DNA from 2 places in the Gordonia sp. LUNF6 genome. Region 1 is predicted to be linked to the other one. Evidence: riboswitches for the same ligand, from Rfam matches in the RefSeq annotation. Region 1 holds a riboswitch; the other holds the start of a gene.

Region 1 (7,111 bases):
CGGAGGCGGCAAGGGCGGCTCGGACTTCGACCCCAAGGGCCGCTCCGACCTCGAGGTCATGCGCTTCTGCCAGTCGTTCATGACCGAGCTGTATCGCCACATCGGCGAGTACACCGACGTTCCCGCCGGCGACATCGGCGTCGGCGGCCGCGAGATCGGCTTCCTGTTCGGCCAGTACAAGCGCATCACCAACCGCTACGAGTCCGGCGTCCTGACGGGCAAGGGACTGTCGTGGGGCGGTTCGCAGGTCCGCCCGGAGGCCACCGGTTACGGCGCTGTCTTCTTCGTCGACGAGATGCTGAAGGCCAAGGGCGACAGCTTCGAGGGCAAGAAGGTCCTCGTCTCCGGTTCCGGAAACGTCGCCACTTACGCGATCGAGAAGATCCACCAGCTCGGCGGCACGGTCATCGCCTGCTCGGACTCCTCCGGCTACGTCGTCGATGAGAACGGCATCGACCTGGAGATCCTCAAGGAGGTCAAGCAGGTCCGCCGGGCCCGCCTGAGCGAGTACGTCGAACTGCGCGGCGGCGGTGCCCGCCTGGTCACCGAGGGCAACCTCTGGCAGGTGCCCGCCGACATCGCGCTGCCGTGTGCGACGCAGAACGAGCTGGATGAGAAGGACGCCGAGGCACTGGTCCGCAACGGATGCAAGGTGGTCGCCGAGGGCGCCAACATGCCCACCACACCGGAGGCCACCAAGGTCCTGCTCGCTGCGGGCGTCGGCTTCGCGCCGGGCAAGGCCGCCAACGCCGGCGGTGTGGCGACCTCCGCGCTGGAGATGCAGCAGAACGCCTCGCGCGACTCCTGGACGTTCGAGTACGCCGAGGAGCGTCTGAGCTCCATCATGCGCACCCTGCACCACACCTGCCTGCAGACCGCCGACGAGTACAACGACCCGGGCAATTACATCCTGGGCGCCAACGTCGCCGGTTTCGTTCAGGTCGCCGACGCGATGAACGCGCTCGGCGTCATCTGACCGACGCAGTCATATGAGAAAGGCCCGCCGTCGGCGGGCCTTTCTCATTGTCCGGGAGTGGTCAGGCGGTCTCGGTGGCCACCCGATCGACGGCCTTGGTGAAGACCTTGTTGAACGCTGCCAGGTCGGGAGTCGACTGCGGGGAGGCGTCGCTGGCCTGCACGCTGACCAGGTAGCCGTTGACCATCGCGTAACCGACGATCATCGACGTCTTGGTGGTGGTTCCCTTGAAGTCGATCGTGGAACTCTGCTGCACGACGATCGCGTCGTCCGCCTTCGTCTTCGGCGCCGGAATCACCTTCGAGACGGCCGTGCCCTTCGCGCCCGCGGCCTGGCCCTCGGTGATCTCGACCTTGATCTTGCCGCAGTCGCCGGTCACGGCCTTGCGGAAGTCCTCCACGGAGTGGTCGACCACGGAGACGGTCTCAGCGAGCACGGAGGTGCCCTTCATCGCGATGACGAAGCCGGTCTTGGCGAGGTCGATCTTGTCTGGAAACGCACTCAGCTGCATGCAGTTCGCCGGCGTCACCTTCGCGCTCTTCGTCGAGCTGAGAACGGAATCGGCGACCTTCTGGATCTGGTCTCGCGGAACCGGGGTCACCTGGTACCCGGCCGGAAAATCGGCCTTGCCGATCACCAGCGTCGGCGCCTTGCCCGCATCTACGGACGGTGCGGCGGCCGACGATGCGGGACCCGGCACCGGTGCGCCGTCCTCGGTCGAGCCGCAGCCGGTCACGAGCAGCAATGCCGCGCTCGCGGCAGCGGCGGCGCCGGCAATCCTCTTCATTGTCATCACGTCGGTCTTCATCCCTATCTGGTGATACTGAGTAGACGGGACAATCCTGACCGATGCGGAATCCGGGCGCGGCACCGGCATCCCGTCGAGGCGGCGGTCAGCGCGCGGCCTTGGCGATCGCCCTGGCGAAGACGTCCTCGAAAACCGCACGATTCAGATCGGCGGTCTGGTCGACGGCGCTCATCTGTACGGTGACCGCGTAACCGTTGACGAGGGCGTTTCCTACCAGCAGACTCGTCTCACCGGATTTGGAACCGTTCACGGTCCTACTCCGGCTCTCCACCGCCAGGACCTGGTCGGCGGCCCCGCGCGGTACGTCGATCACGGTATGCGTGACGGTGATCTCCGCACCTTTGACCGGGCCGGCCTTCACGTGCACACGGACGACGCCGCAGTCGCCGGTGACCTGCTTGCGCGCAGCCTCGAGGTCGACGCCGCCGTCGATCTCGGCGACGGGCTGCACCGACTCGCTGATCGCATCGTCACCATCGGTCGCCGCCATCACGCCGACCCTCTTCGGGTCGATCGTGGTGACCATCGCTCCGGATGCCGCACACTGCGCGGGTGCGATGTCGACGTGTGCGGTGGAATCGGAGAGTTGCTCCGTCATCTGCGCGAGGGCGTCCTTGCTGAGCCGGGCGGTGTGGAAACCGGCGGGCAGTTCGGCCTGTGTCAGCGGCAGCTCGGCGGCCTCGCGCTCGGCAGCGGTGGACGAGCCGTCGGTGCTGCATCCCACCGAGGCGAGCACTGCGCCACCCGCCAGCATCGCCACCGACATCCGGATCGCCCTGCCCGCCATGTGTCCCCTTCGACTGTGGTTTCAGTACTGAATGTACTTGCCGGACATCCGGGCCGTCCCCGGCCGTCTCCGCTCGGGCGTCCGGTTCACCGGCTCGCCGATCGGTCTCCGAACCACTCCCGGATCGGTTCACCTCCCACCAGGTGCCGCTCCACCACATCGGCGACTCGCGCCGCTGTGAGTCCGGCGTACCAGACGTCGTCCGGATAGACCGCGACCACCGGCGCCTGCGAGCAGGGGAACAGGCACCCGGTGAGCGTGATGAGGACGTCGTCGTCGCCGAGCCGCCGGGCGTCGAGTTCGGCGGAGAGTTCCGACTGCGTCTCGGCGCCCCCTCGCGCCGAGCATCGGGGACCGCGGCAGACCAGCACGTGTCGCGCGAACCCGGGAACCGCGTCCCAGGCCTTCGTCGCGAGCGGGGCGGTGGTATCGCGGGCCGGGGCCCCGCCGTCGGCGGCAGCCCGCTCGATCAGATTCGCGTAATCCGTTGTCTGGCAAAGCGATCCGCCGATCCTGATATCCGGCGCGGAGCCCGCCGGGCGGTTCCGCAGCCAGTGCCCGATCACGCGGCGGAACCAAGCGTCCATCTTTCGGTCGGCGAGCGTCTGACCGCTCAGCACCACCACCGAGTCGGCGCCCTCGCGGGCCGCCTCGTCGAGCACCTCGGTGACGGTGTCGGACTCACCGCCCAGGACGGCGGAGCGGAAGACCGTGCCCGGATGGCGTTCGGCGACCTCTCCCAGCGCACGGGCGAGTTCGCCGTGCACATCCGCGCCGCGATCCGTCGGCGCCGTCACGATCACCCAGTCGGCGTCGATCATCACTTCTCCCCGCCTGTGGCCGAAACCACGCCGCACATGACGATCAGTGGCCCGCCGGTGACCGGATGGCGAAGCACCTGCGCGTCGAGGCCGTAGACGTCCGCCAGCAACTCGGGCGTCAGCACCTCGGAGGCGCTGCCCTGCGCACGGACGCGGCCCTCGTCGAGCACGACGAGGTGGTCGCAGTACATCGCGGCGAGTTGCAGATCGTGCAGGGCAGCGAGGACGGTGAGGCCGAGATCCCGGGCCAGCTGCAGCAGGTGAAGCCCGGCCGCCACATCGAGATGGTTGGTCGGCTCGTCGAGGACGAGGACCTTCGGGCGCTGCGCCAGCGCCCGCGCCATCTGGACCTTCTGCCGTTCGCCGCCGGACAGGGTCTGCCAGGTGCGGTGCCGCAGATGCTCGATGCCGAGCGTTCCGATGGCCTGATGCGCCTCGTGCGCGGCGTCTCCGAGCGGCCTGGCCCATCCCCCGGCGTGCGGGATGGTGCCGAGCTCCACAATCTGTTCCACCGACAGTTCCAGGACGGTCGCCGAGTGCTGTTCCACCTCGGCGACGGTGCGCGCGAACTCGCGGCGGCCCAACTCCCGGACGTCGGTGCCGCCCAGCAGCACCTGGCCGGCGTCGGGCCGCTGCCAACGCATCACCATCGACAGCAGGGTCGACTTTCCGGACCCGTTCGGGCCGATCACGCCGGTGAATCGGCTGGCGGGCGCCCGGGCCGTGACGTCGTCGAGGATTCTCCGCTCGCCGCGGGCGAAGCTCACCGCCCGCATCTCGATGCCGGGCATCCCGGTCTCGGTCCCGGTCATTCGGTGCCTCGCTGTCGCCGGAGCAGGTAGATGAAGGCGGGCACGCCGATCACCGAGGTGACGAGCCCGAGCGGCAGTTCCCGCGACGGCATCACGCCGCGGGCGATGATGTCGGCCCAGACCACCACCAATGCCCCGAGCACCACCGCCACCGGCAGGACCCGATAGTGCAGCGGGCCCACGAGAAAGCGCACCATGTGCGGCACCACGAGCCCCACGAACCCGATGATCCCCGACAGCGCCACCAGGACGGCGGTGCACAGCGACACCAGCGCGTAGAGCACCCAGCGAGTGCGGGCCACGTGAGTGCCCAGGCTCGCGGCGGCGCGTTCACCGAAGGCGAAGGCGTCCAGCGTTCGGGCGTGGGCCAGCACGGCGACGATCGTGCACACGGTGACGATCGCGGTCAGCGCGAGGGTGTTCCAGCGGATGCCGGCCACCGACCCCATCGACCAGAACATGACGCGGTCGGCGGTGCCGTGCGGGCCGAAGTAGATCAACGCCGAACTCAGCGCCGCGGCGAGTTGCCCGACGGCGACGCCGGCCAGGATCAGTCTGCCCGGAAGCAGCGCGCCCCCGCGCGTGACCGCGATCGCGAACACCAGCAGCAGCGAACCCATCGCCCCCAGAAACGCTGCGACGGAGACCACTGAGCCACCGGCCATGCTGCCCATGCCGACTCCCGTGCTCAACACCACCACGGCGCCGAGAGACGCACCGCCGGACATCCCGAGGATGTACGGGTCGGCCAGCTGGTTGCCCGTCAACGACTGCAGGACGGTGCCGCAGACCGCCAGGCCCGCACCGATGAGTGCCGCTCCGACCACCCGCGGCAGCCGCAGCTGAACGACGATGTTCTCGTCGAGCACATCGGACGTGCCGATGCCCACGCTGCTGCCGAGCGCTCGCACCACCGTGCCCAGCGGCAGATCGGCCGATCCGACCACGATTCCCAGCGCCATGCTGATCAGCAGCAGGACCGTCAGTCCGGCCAGCCAACCCGCCAGGGCCGGTGTACCGCGGAGCCGTTCGCGCACGCGCCGACTACTTCGCGAGCGCGTCCGACAGCTTGGCGGCGCCGTCGATCAGCCGCGGACCGGGGGTGCTCTCAGCGAACGGGATCACCACGAACGATCCCTTCGCGACGGCCTTCAGGTCCTTGAGCGCCGGGTCGGACTCCAGATACTTCCGCTTGGCGGCGGCCGGATCCCAGTCGGCGTCCACCAGGACGATCACGTCCGGATCGGCTTTGAGCACCGCCTCCCAGCCGGTCTCGGCCCAGTTGCCGGAGAGATCCCCGAAGACGTTCTTCGCGCCGACGGCGTCGATCACCAATTGCGGCCCGCCGTCGCCGGCACCGACGAAGGGCTTGTCGGTCGAGGAATCCCACCACAGAACCGTCTTGCCCCGTCCGGCCGACTTCGCGGTGAGGTCGGCTAGCTTCGCGCGCATGTCGGCGTTCACCCGGTCGGCATCGGCCGTCCGTCCGAAGAGCACGCCGTAGTCGCTGGTCTCACCGGCCACCGCGTCCCAGGACGAGGCCGGACGCTTCGACTTGTCCTCGCAGCCGAAGGGCGACACGTAGGTCGCCACACCGAGGTCGTCGAACGACTGCCGGCTTCCCAGCGCCTTGTCGTCGAAGGCGCTGCTGTACGACGCGGCGATCAGGTCGGGGTGCTTCTCGAGGACCGCTTCGCGGGTGGGGTACTTCTCCGACAGCACCGGGATCTCGCCGTAGGCTGCGGCCCATTGCGGGGCGATGGCGCTGTCGAGGTAGGCGGTGCCGACCAGTTGCCCGCCGGCGCCGACGGCCAGGGCCGACTCGGTGGCCCCCTGGTTGACGGTGATGGCCGCGTCGGCCGGCTTCTTCAGGGTGACGGTGCGGCCGCAGTTCTGCAGGCTGATCGCCGAGCCGTCGGCGCCCGATGCGGGATCGTCGCCGGAACAGGCGGAGACGGTGAGGACGGTGCCGGCGACGGCCAGGATCACCGCGTTCTTCAGGGTGCGCAATGCGACCCCCCTTTCCAGATACTCGTGGAACTTCGGGGTACGCCGCGGCCGGTCTCCTGGCTACACAGGACTGCCGGCGGTCGCACCTTCCCAGATGACGAGCACCCAGTGGCTGGAGTCCTGCACTCCCGGCGACTTCCGGACCTGTTCACAGTGGCGAGTACCGCGCCGGCTTCTCACCGGACTTCCCGAGCACCGTGACGTATCGCCCGAGTGTATCCGGGCACGGCCGGGACACTCGGGCGACCTCGAATCAGGCGGGGTCTTTGAAGTACACGAGCTGGTGCGTGGTCGCGAGGAGCACCTCGCCCGACCAGAGCTGTCCGTACTGGTCGAAGTGACCGTGCCCGAACCGGGCGGCGCGCGCCGTCGCGAGGACGTGTCCGGTTCCATGCGCCTCGAGTTCCTGCGCGGTGGCGTGGAAATACGTGGTCAGGGTGATGGTGCCCGCCGGCATGTAGGTTCCGTGCCGGAGAAAGACACGAGGGTAGAAGACATCGGTCATCGCGGTGAGCGCCGGGAAGTCGAGCGGCCGCTCGGGCCGGTCGCGCAGCCACAACGTCGACGTCGAGTCGGCGTCGTTCCTCCCGTCCATGCCGCCCGCGACGAACCGCTTGTCGTAGTTCTTGGCCCAGGCGATGAAGTCCACGTACTCGCTGACCTCGACCTCCTCGGCGGGCGGTGCGGCCGGAGGCGTCGGCTCGGTGTCGGACCAGGTGTCACGGGCGACGCCGAAGACCGCGGTGCCGGTGGCCGCCACCTGTCCGGATTGGCTGATCGTCACCACCCAGTGCTGATTGGTGCGGTTGGTCCGGACGGGCCGCAGGTCGAGATCCCACTGTCCTTCGGCGATCGGTGCCGCGTAATTGATGGTCAGCGCGAGCGGATCGCCGAGGA
Region 2 (7,111 bases), 1.1 Mb from region 1:
TGCCAGCACAAAAACTGCGACATATCGGCCGTTCGTAGGACGGCCGGCACGAAGTGGAGGGCGGCGCACCGCCCGCCGGACACGACGATGCCCGCAGGTTCCCCTGCGGGCATCGGTCGGAGTCGATGTGGTTCGGTCGCGCGCCCTACTGCGCCAGCAGTCCCTTCGCCACGTGGGTCACCTGGATCTCGTTCGACCCGGCGTAGATCATCAGCGACTTCGCATCGCGCGCCAGCTGCTCCACGCGGTACTCGGCCATGTAGCCGTTGCCGCCGAAGAGCTGCACCGCCTCCATCGCGACCTCGGTCGCCGCCCGGGAGGAGTACAGCTTCATCGCGGACGCCTGGGCCAGTGTCGGCGGCTTGCCGGCCTTGGCCGCCTCCATCGCGACGAAGAGCATGTTCTGCACGTTGAGCCGCGCGATCTCCATCTCCGCGAGCTTGAGCTGAATTAGCTGGAACTTTCCGATCTCCTGTCCCCACAGGGTGCGCGTCTTGGCGTAGTCGATGGAGAGCCGCTGGCATTCGTTGATGATGCCCAGGGACAGCGCGGCGATGCCGATCCGCTCGGCGGTGAATCCGGCCTTCGCGCTGTCGCCGCCCCGCTTGTCCGATCCGGTCTCCTCGGTCTCTCCGAGCAAACGATCCCGGCCCACCCGGACGTTGTCGAAGAACAGCTCACCGGTCGGCGAACTCATCATGCCCATCTTCTTGAACGGCTTGCCCTGGGTGAGTCCCTCCATGCCCTTGTCGAGGACGAAGGTAAGCACCTTGCGATCGCGCATCGGCGTGCCGTCGCCCTCGTCGAGCTTGGCGAAGACCACCATGGTGTCGGCGTACGGGCCGTTGGTGATGAAGGTCTTGTTGCCGTTGAGGATGTAGTCGTCGCCGTCGCGGCGCACCGTCGTCTTCATCCCGCCGAGCGCGTCCGAGCCGCTGTCGGGCTCGGTGATGGCCCACGCCCCCACCTTCTCCATCGTCACCAGCTCCGGAAGCCAGCGACGCTTCTGCGCCAGGGTGCCGCGGCTGCGGATCGTCGAGACCGTCAGGCCCAGTGAGACGCCCATCGACGCGATGAGGCCCAGGCTGACCCCCGCCATCTCCATGTTGAGGATCAGGAACATCGAGTTGGCGAGACTGTTCGATCCGCCGCCCGAGGATCGCGGCTCGCCCGCCTCCTCGGCTGCGAGCTCCTTCTCCAGGCTCTCGGCGTTCATCGAGTCCATCCCGAAGGTCGCCAGCATCTTGCGGAGGATGTCGTACGGCGGGAGCGACCCCGACTCCAGACCCTCCAGATTGGGCCGGACCTCCTTGTCGATGAAGCCGCGCACAGCGTCGCGGACCATCACATCTTCCTCAGACCACTCGAACATCAAGCCTCCAAACTGGAACACGTTTCACTTGGGTCTGACGGTAGCGCATCGTGCCACCGACCCGGTAGGTCGACGCCCTCAGTCGACCGGCTCGTCACAGCGCCGATCCGTCCCGTACGGCGGCCTCGGCCAGGCGACTGTGCCACTGCCGATTGAGCCACATCTCGACCAGTTCCGGCGCCACGCCCGCCTGCGCGGCCCAGCGGTGAAGCAGGGAGTTGTACCGCACGTATCTGCGGACGGAGTAGTGCGACACCGACGACGCGACAAGCCAGCCGTTCCACGTGAGACTGCCGGCGCTGGCAGCATCCAGCAGTTGCGGACGGTCGGGTGCCCCGGAGTGGATCGCCCAGCAGTACAGGGACATCAGGACGTGGCCCACACCAGGAGCGACCGGCCATCCCGACCAGTCCCGATACGCCGCGGCGTCGATCAGTGCCGGAGCGCGCCGGCAGGCGACGAGCGCACGCTCGACCGCGGCGAACGGCGTGCCCGCATCCCGCCCGGACCGGACGTCGACGAATCGGCGGACACCGCCGCGCAGCGGGTGCTCGGCCAGCCAGGCGGCACACATGTACAGGCGATCGAGTTCCGGTTCGTCACCGAGGCCCATTCCGTGCACACCCGGCTCGAGATCGCCCCGACGCAGGTACGCGGTGCCCTTCCACACCTGCGTTCCGTCCGCATCGCGCCCGCTGACCTGCGCCGGGATCTCGCACTGAGCCAGGCGCTCGTTCCACCAGTCGAGATCCACTTCGACGACATCCTCGAGAACCGTCTCGGCGTAGGGCTGGTTCCGGCACCAGGCGATGCAGTCCGCCGGAATCACCAGGTGCGCGTCCGCGCCGTCGCCGCTCCAACTCTCGTCCATGCGGCCGATGGTCGCACGGCCCTCTGACATCGACGTCGCACCTGCTCCGCGACGTCAGAGCGTGACCGTGTACAGCCCGCCCGGGCACACGTCGGCCGCAAAGAAGCTCGCGGCGTCCTCGCAGAGCACGGCCTGTGCGACCGGGCCCGCGACCACGAGCGTCGCCGGCCCACCCGCGGCGAGCGCGGCGAGAACGCCGCGAATCCGACCCACGAACGCGCCGACCGACTCACCGCCGTGGCCCGACCACAGGGGATCGCCGAACCAGGCGCCCAACTGCGCCGGGTCGACCGACTCCGGCGCGGTCGACCGCCAGCGGCCGACGTCGAGCGACGCCAGTCGCGGGTCGACGCCGAACAGACCGCACGCCAGGCGTGCGGTCTGCGTCACCGATCTCTCGGGTCCGGCGATCACCCGTCCGGCCCGGGGCAGCCGCGATGCGAGCGCCGCCGCATCCCGGCGGCCACGCGAGTCGAGATCGTCGTGCTCGCCGCCGAACCGGACCGCTCTGTTGGGTGCGGTCCGCGCGGCGACCACCAGATGCACCGACGTCAGGCGCCGACCTCCGCGAGCGTGCGGTCGGAAGTCTTGGACCGGCGCATCATCACGCCGAGCAGCGCGACGAACGCCACGGTCAGGACCGTCCACAGAAGTACCTGGTTCGCGATCGCGTACACCCGGAAGTCGGCCACCACCTGTCCGGGGAATCCGGCGCCGACGATCCGGTCGCCGTCCATCACCGGACCGGGGATCTCCTTGAACTCGGGAAGAAGCGCGGCCGTGATGGTCACACCGACCAGGTACACCACCGCGGAGGTGACACCCGACCACAGTCCGCCGATCCGGTCCGCGAGCCGGCAGCCGAGGATCACCGCGACGACCATCAGCGCCACCGACACCAGCGTCAGCGTCAGGTAGGCGCCCGACCGCGCTCCGATGGTGTCCTCCTCGCCGACCGCGGGCGGGTTGGGCGGGTAGACGAAGTAGGGGACGCCGATCACGGCCACGAAGGCCACGGCACCCAGCCCCGCTGCGACCGCCCGAGGGTCCGCGGCCGGCCACCGACGTCCCACGTAGGCCCACAGAACTGTGAACGCGACGGCGAACAGGGCGCCCATCGCGACGGCGAAGACGACCGTGCCGACTCCCGCACCGATGTTCTCCTGGACGGTTCGGCTGTAGATCTCGTGCTCGTGTGCATGCTCGCCGGACAGCATCGACTCGGCGTGCGACCGCTCCTCCTCGTAGTCGATGGCCAGCCGCACCTGCGGTTCGATGAAGATCCGCGCATAGACGAACGACACCAGTCCGGCGATCAGGCCTGCGAGCACGCCTGCGCCGGTGAATCTGCGCTCCATTGTTCTGTTGTCTCCCCGGCTCAGTGGCAGGGGAAGCCGAGGAAGTGCCGTGCGTCGTGCACGAACTCGTGGACATGGGTGTCGCTGCCGAACACCGACACCGCGCCCTGGTCGTATCCCAGGAAGTAGTAGGCGAGCGCCGCGAGTGCCACGGTGGCGGTGAGCCAGAGGGCCGCGCTCGCGGCGGAGAGGTTCGGCACGGCGAGGGAACGTACGCCCTGCGTTGCGGTGGATGCGGTCATCGTCGACGTCCTGTTCTCCCGGATCACGCGCCCGGGGTCGGCATTGTTCACACCGATGCGACTGTCTGGCTCGCAGTCCGACGGCGTCGTCGGCGGACCGCTCACAGTGGCGCGACCGCCCCGGATTCGCACCGGGTTAACCGCATCGGCCCGCTGAGTGTACCGCCGGCCGCAATCCGCTGAGTGTCACAGGTGTGCGCTTGAATGGGAGTGTGGCATCGGGCAGTCAGATCCTTCGGAGCATGCATCCGGCCACGCAGCGGTGGTTCAGCGACGCGTTCGGCGCGCCGACCCGAGCCCAATCCGGTGCGTGGACGGCGATCGCCCGCGGCGAGAACACCCTCGTCGTGGCTCCGACCGGGTCGGGCAAGACCCTCGCAGCCTTCCTGTGGGCCATCGACTCGCTGTACCGCGAGCGGATCGACGCCGCGACCGGCGGCAGTGCGGGCACCGCTCCGGGTGTCCGGATCCTCTACATCTCACCGCTCAAGGCACTCGCCGTCGACGTGGAGCGGAACCTGTCGGCACCACTGGTGGGCATCGCGCACGCGGCGCAGATCATGGGACTCGACGCACCGTCGATCACGGTCGGAGTCCGGTCCGGGGACACCTCGGCGGCCGACCGCCGACGGCTGCAGGCCCATCCGCCCGACATCCTGATCACCACGCCCGAATCGCTCTACCTGATGCTGACCTCCTCGGTGCGCGAGACCCTCGCCACGGTGACGACGGTGATCGTCGACGAGGTGCACGCCGTCGCAGCGACCAAGCGGGGCACGCACCTGGCGCTCTCGCTCGAACGGCTCGATGCGCTGCTCGAGCGGCCCGCGCAGCGCATCGGGCTGTCAGCGACCGTGCGGCCCGAGGAACTCGTCGGCGAGTTCCTGGCGGGCGAGGGCGACTGCACCGTCGTGAAGCCGCCTGCGGCGAAGACCTTCGACCTCTCCGTGGACGTGCCGGTGGAGGACATGACCGCCATCCCGCCGCCGGACACCGGGACGGACGATCTCGACGACGCCTTCTCCCCGACCGCCGGTTCCCTCTGGCCCCACGTGGAGTCGGCGATCGTCGACCGCATCGAGGAGAATCGCTCGACGATCGTCTTCGCGAACTCTCGTCGTCTCGCCGAACGTCTGACCGCCCGGCTGAACGAGATCGCCGCCGAACGCGCGGGCATCGAGTTCGACCCGGACCGACCGAACCCGACAGTGCCCGGCGGGATGCCCGCCTACGTCTCGGCCAGTGGAGACACGGCGGGCGCGCCCGCCGTCCTCGCCCGCGCCCACCACGGCTCGGTGAGCAAAGAGCAGCGTGCACAGATCGAGGACGATCTGAAATCCGGCAGGCTCCGGTGCGTGGTCGCAACGAGCTCACTGGAACTCGGCATCGACATGGGTGCCGTCGACCTCGTGATCCAGGTGGAGGCCCCGCCGTCCGTCGCGGCCGGGCTGCAGCGCATCGGCCGCGCCGGACACCGGGTCGGCGAGGTGAGTCGCGGCGTGCTGTTTCCGAAGCACCGCACCGACCTGATCCACTGCACGGTGGTGGCGCAGCGAATGCTCGCCGGCCGCATCGAGGCGCTCTCGGTACCGGCCAACCCGCTCGACATCCTCGCCCAGCAGACCATCGCGGCGACCGCCGTCGACGATCTCGACGTCGACGACTGGTACGCGACCGTCCGGCGCGCGATGCCGTATCGGACCCTCACCCGCGACGTGTACGACGCCGTCCTCGATCTGATATCCGGCCGGTATCCGTCCGACGAATTCGCCGAACTGCGCCCGAGGGTGGACTACGACCGCGCAGCCGGGCGGCTCACCGCCCGGCGCGGCACCCTGCGTCTGGCGGTCACCTCCGGCGGGACCATCCCCGACCGCGGGCTGTTCGGCGTCTTCCTCGTGGGCGGGACCGACCGCGCAGAAAGCGGCCAACCCCGCCGGGTCGGAGAGCTCGACGAGGAGATGGTCTACGAGTCACGGGTCGGCGACGTGTTCGCCCTCGGCGCGTCGAGCTGGCGAATCGAGGAGATCACACACGATCGGGTGCTGGTCTCGCCCGCGTTCGGCATGCCGGGGAGGCTGCCGTTCTGGATCGGCGACGCCGTCGGTCGTCCGGCCGAGCTCGGTGCGGCGATCGGTGAGTTCATCGGGATCGCGGGCCATGAGGAGAAGCTCGCCGCACTCGCCGCCGAACTCGGGCTCAGTGCCAATGCAGAGCGCAACCTGTCCGCGCTGATCGCCCAGCAGCGCGATGCCACCGGCGTGCTCCCGACCGACCGCACCCTCGTACTGGAACGCTTCCGCGACGAGCTCGGCGACTGGCGGCTGGTGCTGCACTCCCCCTACGGCCTGCGGGTCCACGCACCGTGGGCCGGTGCCGTGGCCGCGCAGCTCTCGGCACGTCTCGGCATCGACGGGGCCACCACTGCCACCGACGACGGCATCATCGTGCGCCTCCCCGACACCGATGACGATCCGCCGGGGGCCGACGTCTTCCTCCTCGACCCCGAGCACATCGAAGCGGACGTCACACGCGCGCTGGCCGATTCGTCACTGTTCGCGTCGCGGTTCCGCGAGTGCGCCGGGCGGGCGCTGCTGCTTCCGCGCCGTGATCCCGGAAAGCGTGCCCCGCTGTGGCAGCAGCGGCAGCGCAGCGCCCAGCTGCTGGCGGTGGCGTCGCGCTTCAGCGATTTCCCGATCATTCTCGAGACGGTCCGCGAATGCCTCTCCGACGTCTACGACCTGCCCTCGCTGGTGGACGTCCTCACCCGCATCATGCAGCGCAAGATCCGGATCACCGAGGTCGAGACGTCCACGCCGTCGCCCTTCGCGGCCTCGATGCTGCTCGGCTACGTCGGCTCGTTCATCTATGACGACGACGCCCCGCTCGCCGAACGCCGGGCGACCGCGCTGTCCCTCGACACCGCGTTGCTCGCCCAGCTCCTCGGCCGCGTCGACCTGCGTGAGTTGCTCGATCCCGCAGTGATCACGGAGGTCGTCGCACGGCTCCAGCGGACGGCTCCGGAACGGCGGGCGCGCGACGATCAAGATGTGGTGGACCTGCTGCGATGGCTGGGACCGTGCACACCCGGACAGATCGCCGAACGCTACCGGGGCGACGACCCACTCGCCGTTCCGCTCGACGAGGTGCTCGAGCGACTCGTCGCCGACGGCCGCCTGATCGAGGTGCCCTTCCGCGGCGCGACCGCTCTGGCCTCGGTCGACGACGCAGCGCGCCTCCGCGACGGCCTCGGCATACCGCTCCCGCT

Evidence for each region. Region 1 has a riboswitch for cobalamin ahead of ACK8HH_RS00695 (ABC transporter substrate-binding protein). Riboswitches for the same ligand answer to the same signal wherever they lie in the genome.
Region 2: linked by a shared signal. The riboswitch ahead of ACK8HH_RS05910 (CbtB domain-containing protein) and the one ahead of ACK8HH_RS00695 (ABC transporter substrate-binding protein) in region 1 are both predicted to bind cobalamin.

What each region holds. Positions count from the first base shown of each region.
Region 1 is NZ_CP178181.1:135,660-142,770, reverse strand. It holds gene gdhA (NADP-specific glutamate dehydrogenase) at 1-976, shown strand, start outside; gene ACK8HH_RS00720 (hypothetical protein) at 1,038-1,763, opposite strand; gene ACK8HH_RS00715 (hypothetical protein) at 1,870-2,571, opposite strand; gene ACK8HH_RS00710 ((2Fe-2S) ferredoxin domain-containing protein) at 2,658-3,392, opposite strand; gene ACK8HH_RS00705 (ABC transporter ATP-binding protein) at 3,392-4,204, opposite strand; gene ACK8HH_RS00700 (iron ABC transporter permease) at 4,201-5,241, opposite strand; gene ACK8HH_RS00695 (ABC transporter substrate-binding protein) at 5,249-6,214, opposite strand; cobalamin riboswitch at 6,243-6,429, opposite strand; gene ACK8HH_RS00690 (acyl-CoA thioesterase) at 6,468-7,111, opposite strand, start outside.
Region 2 is NZ_CP178181.1:1,250,093-1,257,203, reverse strand. It holds gene ACK8HH_RS05930 (acyl-CoA dehydrogenase family protein) at 146-1,372, opposite strand; gene ACK8HH_RS05925 (hypothetical protein) at 1,467-2,273, opposite strand; gene ACK8HH_RS05920 (histidine phosphatase family protein) at 2,298-2,789, opposite strand; gene ACK8HH_RS05915 (CbtA family protein) at 2,795-3,601, opposite strand; gene ACK8HH_RS05910 (CbtB domain-containing protein) at 3,622-3,843, opposite strand; cobalamin riboswitch at 3,885-4,032, opposite strand; gene ACK8HH_RS05905 (ATP-dependent helicase) at 4,086-7,111, shown strand, end outside.